DNA from 3 places in the Sphingomonas sp. BRN-1R genome. Region 1 is predicted to be linked to each of the others. Evidence: riboswitches for the same ligand, from Rfam matches in the RefSeq annotation. Region 1 holds a riboswitch; each other region holds the start of a gene.
The links. Region 1 has a riboswitch for cobalamin ahead of cobW (cobalamin biosynthesis protein CobW). Riboswitches for the same ligand answer to the same signal wherever they lie in the genome.
Positions count from the first base shown of each region.

Region 2: another riboswitch for cobalamin. It lies ahead of AC3ANX_RS09125 (DUF1636 domain-containing protein); the one in region 1 lies ahead of cobW (cobalamin biosynthesis protein CobW).
Region 3: another riboswitch for cobalamin. It lies ahead of AC3ANX_RS09100 (TonB-dependent receptor plug domain-containing protein); the one in region 1 lies ahead of cobW (cobalamin biosynthesis protein CobW).

Region 1 is NZ_CM173236.1:1,509,522-1,511,716, forward strand. Features, by position in the region: gene rlmB (23S rRNA (guanosine(2251)-2'-O)-methyltransferase RlmB) at 1-208, opposite strand, end outside; tRNA gene AC3ANX_RS06935 (tRNA-Tyr) at 408-493, shown strand; cobalamin riboswitch at 640-856, shown strand; gene cobW (cobalamin biosynthesis protein CobW) at 1,035-2,072, shown strand; gene cobN (cobaltochelatase subunit CobN) at 2,077-2,195, shown strand, end outside.
Region 2 is NZ_CM173236.1:1,987,574-1,989,768, forward strand. Features, by position in the region: gene AC3ANX_RS09115 (FecCD family ABC transporter permease) at 1-160, shown strand, start outside; gene AC3ANX_RS09120 (ABC transporter ATP-binding protein) at 154-930, shown strand; cobalamin riboswitch at 951-1,140, shown strand; gene AC3ANX_RS09125 (DUF1636 domain-containing protein) at 1,297-1,701, shown strand; gene cobT (nicotinate-nucleotide--dimethylbenzimidazole phosphoribosyltransferase) at 1,698-2,195, shown strand, end outside.
Region 3 is NZ_CM173236.1:1,982,585-1,984,779, forward strand. Features, by position in the region: gene AC3ANX_RS09095 (DUF4403 family protein) at 1-265, shown strand, start outside; cobalamin riboswitch at 338-549, shown strand; gene AC3ANX_RS09100 (TonB-dependent receptor plug domain-containing protein) at 740-2,195, shown strand, end outside.

The DNA of each region.
Region 1 (2,195 bases):
ACGGCACCAGCCGCGCGAGATCGGTGACCTCGGCATAGACGATCGGGATCACCGGCGGGATGTCGAGGCTGGCGATCGCCTCGCGCGTCGCCCAGATCTTGCGCACGACGCGGTCGGGATTGGCGAGCGCCGCCGTAACCGCATGGCGGCCCCAGAAGCGCGGGCGGCCGGCGGGCGCCTGCGAGGGGCGATGTCCGCGCCGCGCCATCAGCGTTGCGCCCGCATGGGGGAGAGGGGGGAGACGATCATATTGGGTCCACTCGGAAGGGGCCGGAGCCGGAATACACGCCGTCCGGTATGCGTCGCGGTGCCCGCATGCAAGTCTCCGCCGTTTTTCCGCGCGCTTGGGCGTTGACAGCAGGGCTTCGGATCGGCATTGGCACGCCTCGCTTTTTGGCGGCCCAACTGGACAGGTGGCCGAGTGGTTAAAGGCAGCAGACTGTAAATCTGCCCGTGCAAGCGTACGCTGGTTCGAATCCAGCCCTGTCCACCATCCTCCCGCCGAACCACCGGCGGCTCCGCGCCGGCTGATCGCCGTCTCGCGCACCCCGACATCATCGATCATCGCCGCTTTTCGAAGCGAATTGGCAGCCGCGTGTTTTCGGGCTAAGCCGTGCAGCGAAGGCCGGTTCGACCGGCCTTCGCTGATCGCGCCGGTGCCCCGCGAGGGGCTTCAATGGGAATGCGGTGCGGGGGTTCGCCCCCAATGCCGCGGCTGTCCCTGCAACTGTAAGCGGTGAGCGAGATGCGCAACGCCCGTCGCACGACGGGCATCCACTGGGCCGCCGCGCCTGGGAAGGCGCGCATCGAGCTTCGACCCGCGAGCCAGGAGACCTGCCGACGTCTGGTCGCTCTTGCCTTGGTCCAGGGGATGGTCACGGCACGGTAATTCTCCGTCTGAGCGACGAAACCGTGCGGCTGGGGCTGCATCGGTTCGCGGCAACGAGCGCCCTCCCGCGCCCGCCCGTCGTCGCGTGCCGAGCCGAACTGTCGGCCCCCGCCTGTCGTCGCTGTGGCGCGAAGGGGAAGAAACCGTGTCCGACCTGCTCAAGATACCCGTCACCATCGTCACCGGCTTTCTGGGGGCGGGCAAGACCACGCTGATAAGCCACCTGATCCGGAGCGCGGGCGGACGGCGGCTCGCGGTGATCGTCAACGAATTCGGCACACTCGGCGTCGATGGCGATATCCTCAAGGGCTGCGCGATCCCCGATTGCCCGGCCGAGAACGTGATCGAACTCGCCAACGGCTGCATCTGCTGCACCGTCGCGGACGATTTCATCCCCACGGTCGAGACTTTGCTCGCGCTCGACCCCCGGCCCGACCATATCCTGATCGAAACGTCGGGGCTCGCGCTGCCCAAGCCGCTGCTCAAGGCGTTCGACTGGCCGGCGATCCGCTCGCGCATCACGGTCGACGGGGTGATCGCGCTTGCGGACGCCGAGGCGGTCGCCGCCGGTCGGTTCGCGCCCGATGTGGCGGCACTCGACGCGCAGCGCGCCGCCGATCCGAGCGTCGATCACGAGACGCCGCTGTCCGAGGTGTTCGAGGATCAGCTCGCCTGCGCCGACATGGTGCTGCTGACCAAGGCCGATCTCGCCGGCGCGGACGGCGTGGCGGCGGCGCGCGCGGTCATCGCCGCCGAAGCGCCGCGCCCGCTGCCGGTGGTCGAACTGATCGAGGGCGTGATCGATCCGGCGGTGATCCTCGGCCTCAACGCGGCGGCCGAGGACGATATCGCCGCACGCCCCTCGCACCACGACGGCGAGGACGATCACGAGCATGACGATTTCGACAGCGTCGTGATTGAACTGGGCGAGATCGCCGCGCCCGAGGATCTCGCCGCGCGCGTCGAGGCGCTGGCGAACGCGCACGCCATCCTGCGCGTGAAGGGCTATGCCAGCGTGGCGGGCAAGCCGATGCGGCTGCTCGTCCAGGCGGTCGGCGCGCGGGTGCGCACGCAATACGACCGGCCGTGGCGCGTGGGCGAGCCGCGCGCGACGCGGCTGGTGGTGATCGCCGAACAGGGGCGGATCGACCTACCCAAGATCACGGCGGCGCTGGCGGGCTGACGCCATGCACGTCGTCTTTCGCGAGACTCACGGGCTGGACGAGACGGCCACGCCGCAGGATCTCGCGCAGAGCCCGGCCGATCTCGTGATGCTGTCCTTTTCCGACAGCGATCTCGGCGCGTT
Region 2 (2,195 bases), 480 kb from region 1:
CGTCCCCTCCGCGCTCGCCGGCGCGGTGCTGCTGACGCTCGCCGATATCGGCGTGCGGCTGATCCCCTCCACCAGCGAGCTGAAGCTCGGCGTGGTGACGGCGTTCCTCGGCGTGCCGCTGTTCCTAGCCTATCTGCTGCGCGAGCGGCGGATATGGTGACGATCACACTCGAAGACGTGGGCGTCATGCTCGGCGGCAAGCCGGCGGTGCGCGGGGTCGGTGCGGTGCTGGAGCCGGGGCGGCTGATCGGTATCATTGGCCCGAACGGGGCGGGAAAGTCCACGCTGCTGCGCGCGATGCTCGGGCTGGTGCCTTTCACCGGCAGTATCGGCATCGACGGAGAACCCCTCGCCACGATGGCGCGGGGCCGGGTGGCGCAGAAACTCGCCTACCTGCCGCAGGGGCAGACATTGCACTGGCCGCTGACGGTCGAGCGTCTCGTCGCGTTGGGCCGATTGCCGCATCTCGCGCCCATGCAGCGGCTGAGCGGCGCGGATATGCAGGCGGTCGAGACCGCGATGGCGCGCGCCGATGTCGCCGGTCTGCGCGACCGCATCGCCACCGAACTCTCCGGTGGTGAGCGGGCGCGCGTGTTGCTCGCGCGGGCGCTCGCGGTCGGCGCGCCCGCGCTGCTGGTGGACGAGCCGCTCGCCGCGCTCGATCCCGGCCACCAGATCGACGTCATGGAACTGCTGCGCGCCGAAGCGCGGGGCGGCGCGCTCGTCGTCACCGTGCTGCACGATCTGACGATGGCGGCGCGCTATTGCGATCGGTTGCTGCTGATCGACGATGGCGGCCTTGTCGCCGACGACACGCCGCTCGCGGTGCTGACCCCGGCGCGGCTGCGCGCGGTGTACGGCATTGCCGCCACCGTCGCGCGCGACGGGGACACGCTCACCATCGTGCCGACCGCGCGCGTCGCGAATTGACGCATCGCGAGGTCGGCAGTATCGCGCCGGTTGCGACAGGTTCCCCGGTGGGGATGAAAAGGGAACGGGGTTCGAAACCCCGGCTGCCCCTGCAACTGTGAGCGGCGAGCCACCGGGCCAAATGCCATTGGGATCTTCACGGTCCTGAGAAGGCGGCCCGGCCGGTGTCGACCCGCAAGCCAGGAGACCTGCCCGTCGCGGTCGTCCATCGTGCGGACAGGGTGTTCCGGGCGGGCGGGGTGTGAACCCGAGTGGCGACAGGTCGGACTGCGTGGGCGCGGCATGCCTGGAGGCATGCCGTTCGTGCGTGGCCCTTGTCGGGGTGCTCGTGGTGAAGCCTTGTGCGCATATTACGGCGGCGGTCTGATGCTGCGCCGTGTAGAGGATGGGCCGGCGGTGGTCGCCTGCAACACCTGCCGCCATTCGGCGGAGGAGCGCGAGGTCGAGGGAGTGCGCGGCGGGGCGACGCTGGTCGCGGCGTTGCGCGATGTGCAGGCATCCGATCCGCGCTATGTCGAGGTCGCGGTGCAGGAGATGCCGTGCCTGTTCGCCTGCGCGGAGCATTGCACCGTCTACCTGCGCGCGCCCGACAAGGTGGGCTACGTGCTCGGCCGCTTCACCCCCGATGCCGAGGCGGCGCGCGCGATCCTCGATTATGCGGTGCACTATGCCGCGAGCGAGCATGGCCGCGTGCCGTTCAAGGAATGGCCGCAGGGGGTAAAGGGGCATTTCATCACGCGCACGCCGCCGCCCGGGTTCATCGCGGAATGAGCTTCGCGACCGTCGCCGACTTCGATGCTGCGCTGGCGACGCTCACCGCGCCTGACGAAGCGGCTATCGCAGCGGCGCGGGCGCGGCAAGCGCAACTGACCAAGCCCGCAGGATCGATCGGCCGGCTTGAGGAGATCGCGGCGTTCTTCGCGGGCTGGCAGGGGCGGGTACGGCCGAAGATCGAGCGCGGGCGGGTGGTGGTGTTCGCAGGCAACCACGGCATCGTCGCGCAGGGCGTCAGCGCGTTCCCGGCGGCCGTCACCGCGCAGATGGTCGCAAATTTTTCGAACGGCGGCGCGGCGATCAACGCGCTCGCGGCGGCGGCCGGGCTGGAATTGAAGGTGGTTCCGCTCGAACTCGACCGGCCGACTGCCGACTTCACCCTCGCGCCCGCGCTGACCGAGACGGAGTGCCTCGCCGCGCTGTCGGCGGGGGCGGCGAGCGTGGCGGCAGGGCTCGACCTGCTCGTCGTCGGTGAGATGGGGATCGGCAAC
Region 3 (2,195 bases), 470 kb from region 1:
CAACCTGCTCGTTTCGCTGTTCAAGGACACGTCGATCCGCGACACGATCGCGCAAGGGCTGGCCCACGACTTCGCGCCCGATTACGCAAAGGTGCTGCGCTCCGCGCGGAAAGCGATCGGCCAGCGGCGTGAGGGTGACTTCCTGCTCTCCGCCGATGTGACGCGGGTGGAGAACGGCAGGCTGGCGGTGACGGGCAAGGGTCTGTTCCTGCCGGTGCGCGCGGTGGGGCAGGCGACGATCACCTATGCGCCGCTCAGGCGATAGCACGCGAATAGCGGTTGGCCGCTGCCGCGTTGTGGCGTAAGGGCCGCGCCGGACGCTTGAGCGGGCAACCGCTTCGTCCACGATCGCGTCGGTGCCCCGCGAGGGGCTTAAACGGGAATGCGGTGCGGGTCTCATGCCCAAATCCGCAGCTGTCCCTGCAACTGTAAGCGGCGAGCGTGATGCACCGGCCCGTAAGGGCGGCCACTGAAGCCCTTGGGGTTCGGGAAGGCGTGCATCAGGCGCTGACCCGTGAGCCAGGAGACCTGCCGGCGTATCGTCGCTCTTGCCGTGGTCCAGGAACAGGCCAAGGCACGGTTCTCCGTCTGAGCGACAGACTGAGCGGTGGGGGCCGCAAGGGTCGTGCAGGCCGGGGCCGATTGGCGTCCGCCCGACGTGCGCGATCGGTCGTCTGCGAAAGATGGCTTGCCCCTGCCGATGTGTCGCAAGACGCCGGGGGGAAGACATTTGAAGACCATGATTTCACTGATCGCGCTGACCGCGGCCACACCGGCGCTGGCGCAGAGCGCCGCTACGGACGATGCCACCGTGACCGACACCGTCGTCGTCACCGCCGCGCGCGCGCCGGGCGGCATCTCGACCGCGACGCTCGGCTCGTCGGCGACGGTGCTGACCGCGCAGGATCTCGCCGATCGCCAGACCGTGATCGTCTCGGACGTGCTGCGCGACGTTCCGGGCGTCTCGGTCAACCGCACCGGCGCGGTCGGCGGGATGACGCAGGTGCGCATCCGCGGCGCGGAGAGCAACCATACGCTCGTCCTGATCGACGGCATCGAGGCGGCCGATCCCTATTACGGCGAATACGACTTCGCTTCGCTGACCGCGGACCCCGGCGCGCGCGTCGAGGTGCTGCGCGGCGAGCAGAGCGCGCTGTACGGATCGGACGCGATCGGCGGCGTCATCAACTACATCACGCCGACCGGGCGCGAGATGCCGGGGTTCGCCGGGCGGATCGAGGCGGGATCGTTCAACACGATCGACGGCGCGGTGCGCGGCGCGGGCACGGTCGGCGATTTCGACTATGCGGTCGGCGGGTCGTACTCCGGGATCGGCGGCTATGTCGTCGCACCGGCGGGCGACCGGCGGATCGGTTCGAAGATCGGCACGGTCAACGGTAAGTTCGGTTATCAATCGGGCGACTTCGCGCTGCGGGGGGTGGTGCGCTACACGCACATCGACGCCGATCTCAACGATCAGGATTATGTCGCCACGGGCAACGCGATCGACAGTGGCGGCAGCTATCTGAACGATGCGGTCTATGCTTTGGTCGGCGCGCATTACGACGCGCTGGAGGGCCGCTGGAGCAACGATCTCAGCGCGCAGTTGCAGGATTCACAACGCCAGTATCACGACGACACCGGCGCGGAGACGATCGGCGACACCGGCCGCCGCAAGAAGGTGTCGTTCGTGTCGGCGCTCAAGCTTGGCAATGATCGGGTCAGCCATCTCATCACCGGCGCGGTCGATTACGAGCACGAATCGTATCAGGGCGCCTCGGCGTTCATCACCGGCAGCAACCCGTTCCACGATACCGACAATTGGGGGCTGGTCGGCCAGTATCAGCTCACCGTCAACGACCGGCTCGGCCTCGGCGCGGCGGTGCGGCACGACATCAACGAACGGTTCCGCGATACGACGACGTGGCACCTCCAGGCGAGCTACCGCTTCGAAACCGGCACGCGCATCCACGCGGCGGGCGGAACGGGCGTGAAGGCGCCGATCTTCTCCGAACTGTTCGGCTATGCGCCCGACAGCGGCTTCGTCGGCAATCCCAATCTCAAGCCCGAGGAGTCGACCGGCTGGCAGGCGGGCGTGGAGCAGAGCTTCCTCGCCGGGCACGCCCGCATCGACGTGACCTATTTCAACGCGGTGCTGCGCCACAAGATCGTCAGCACGTTGGATCCGGTCTATA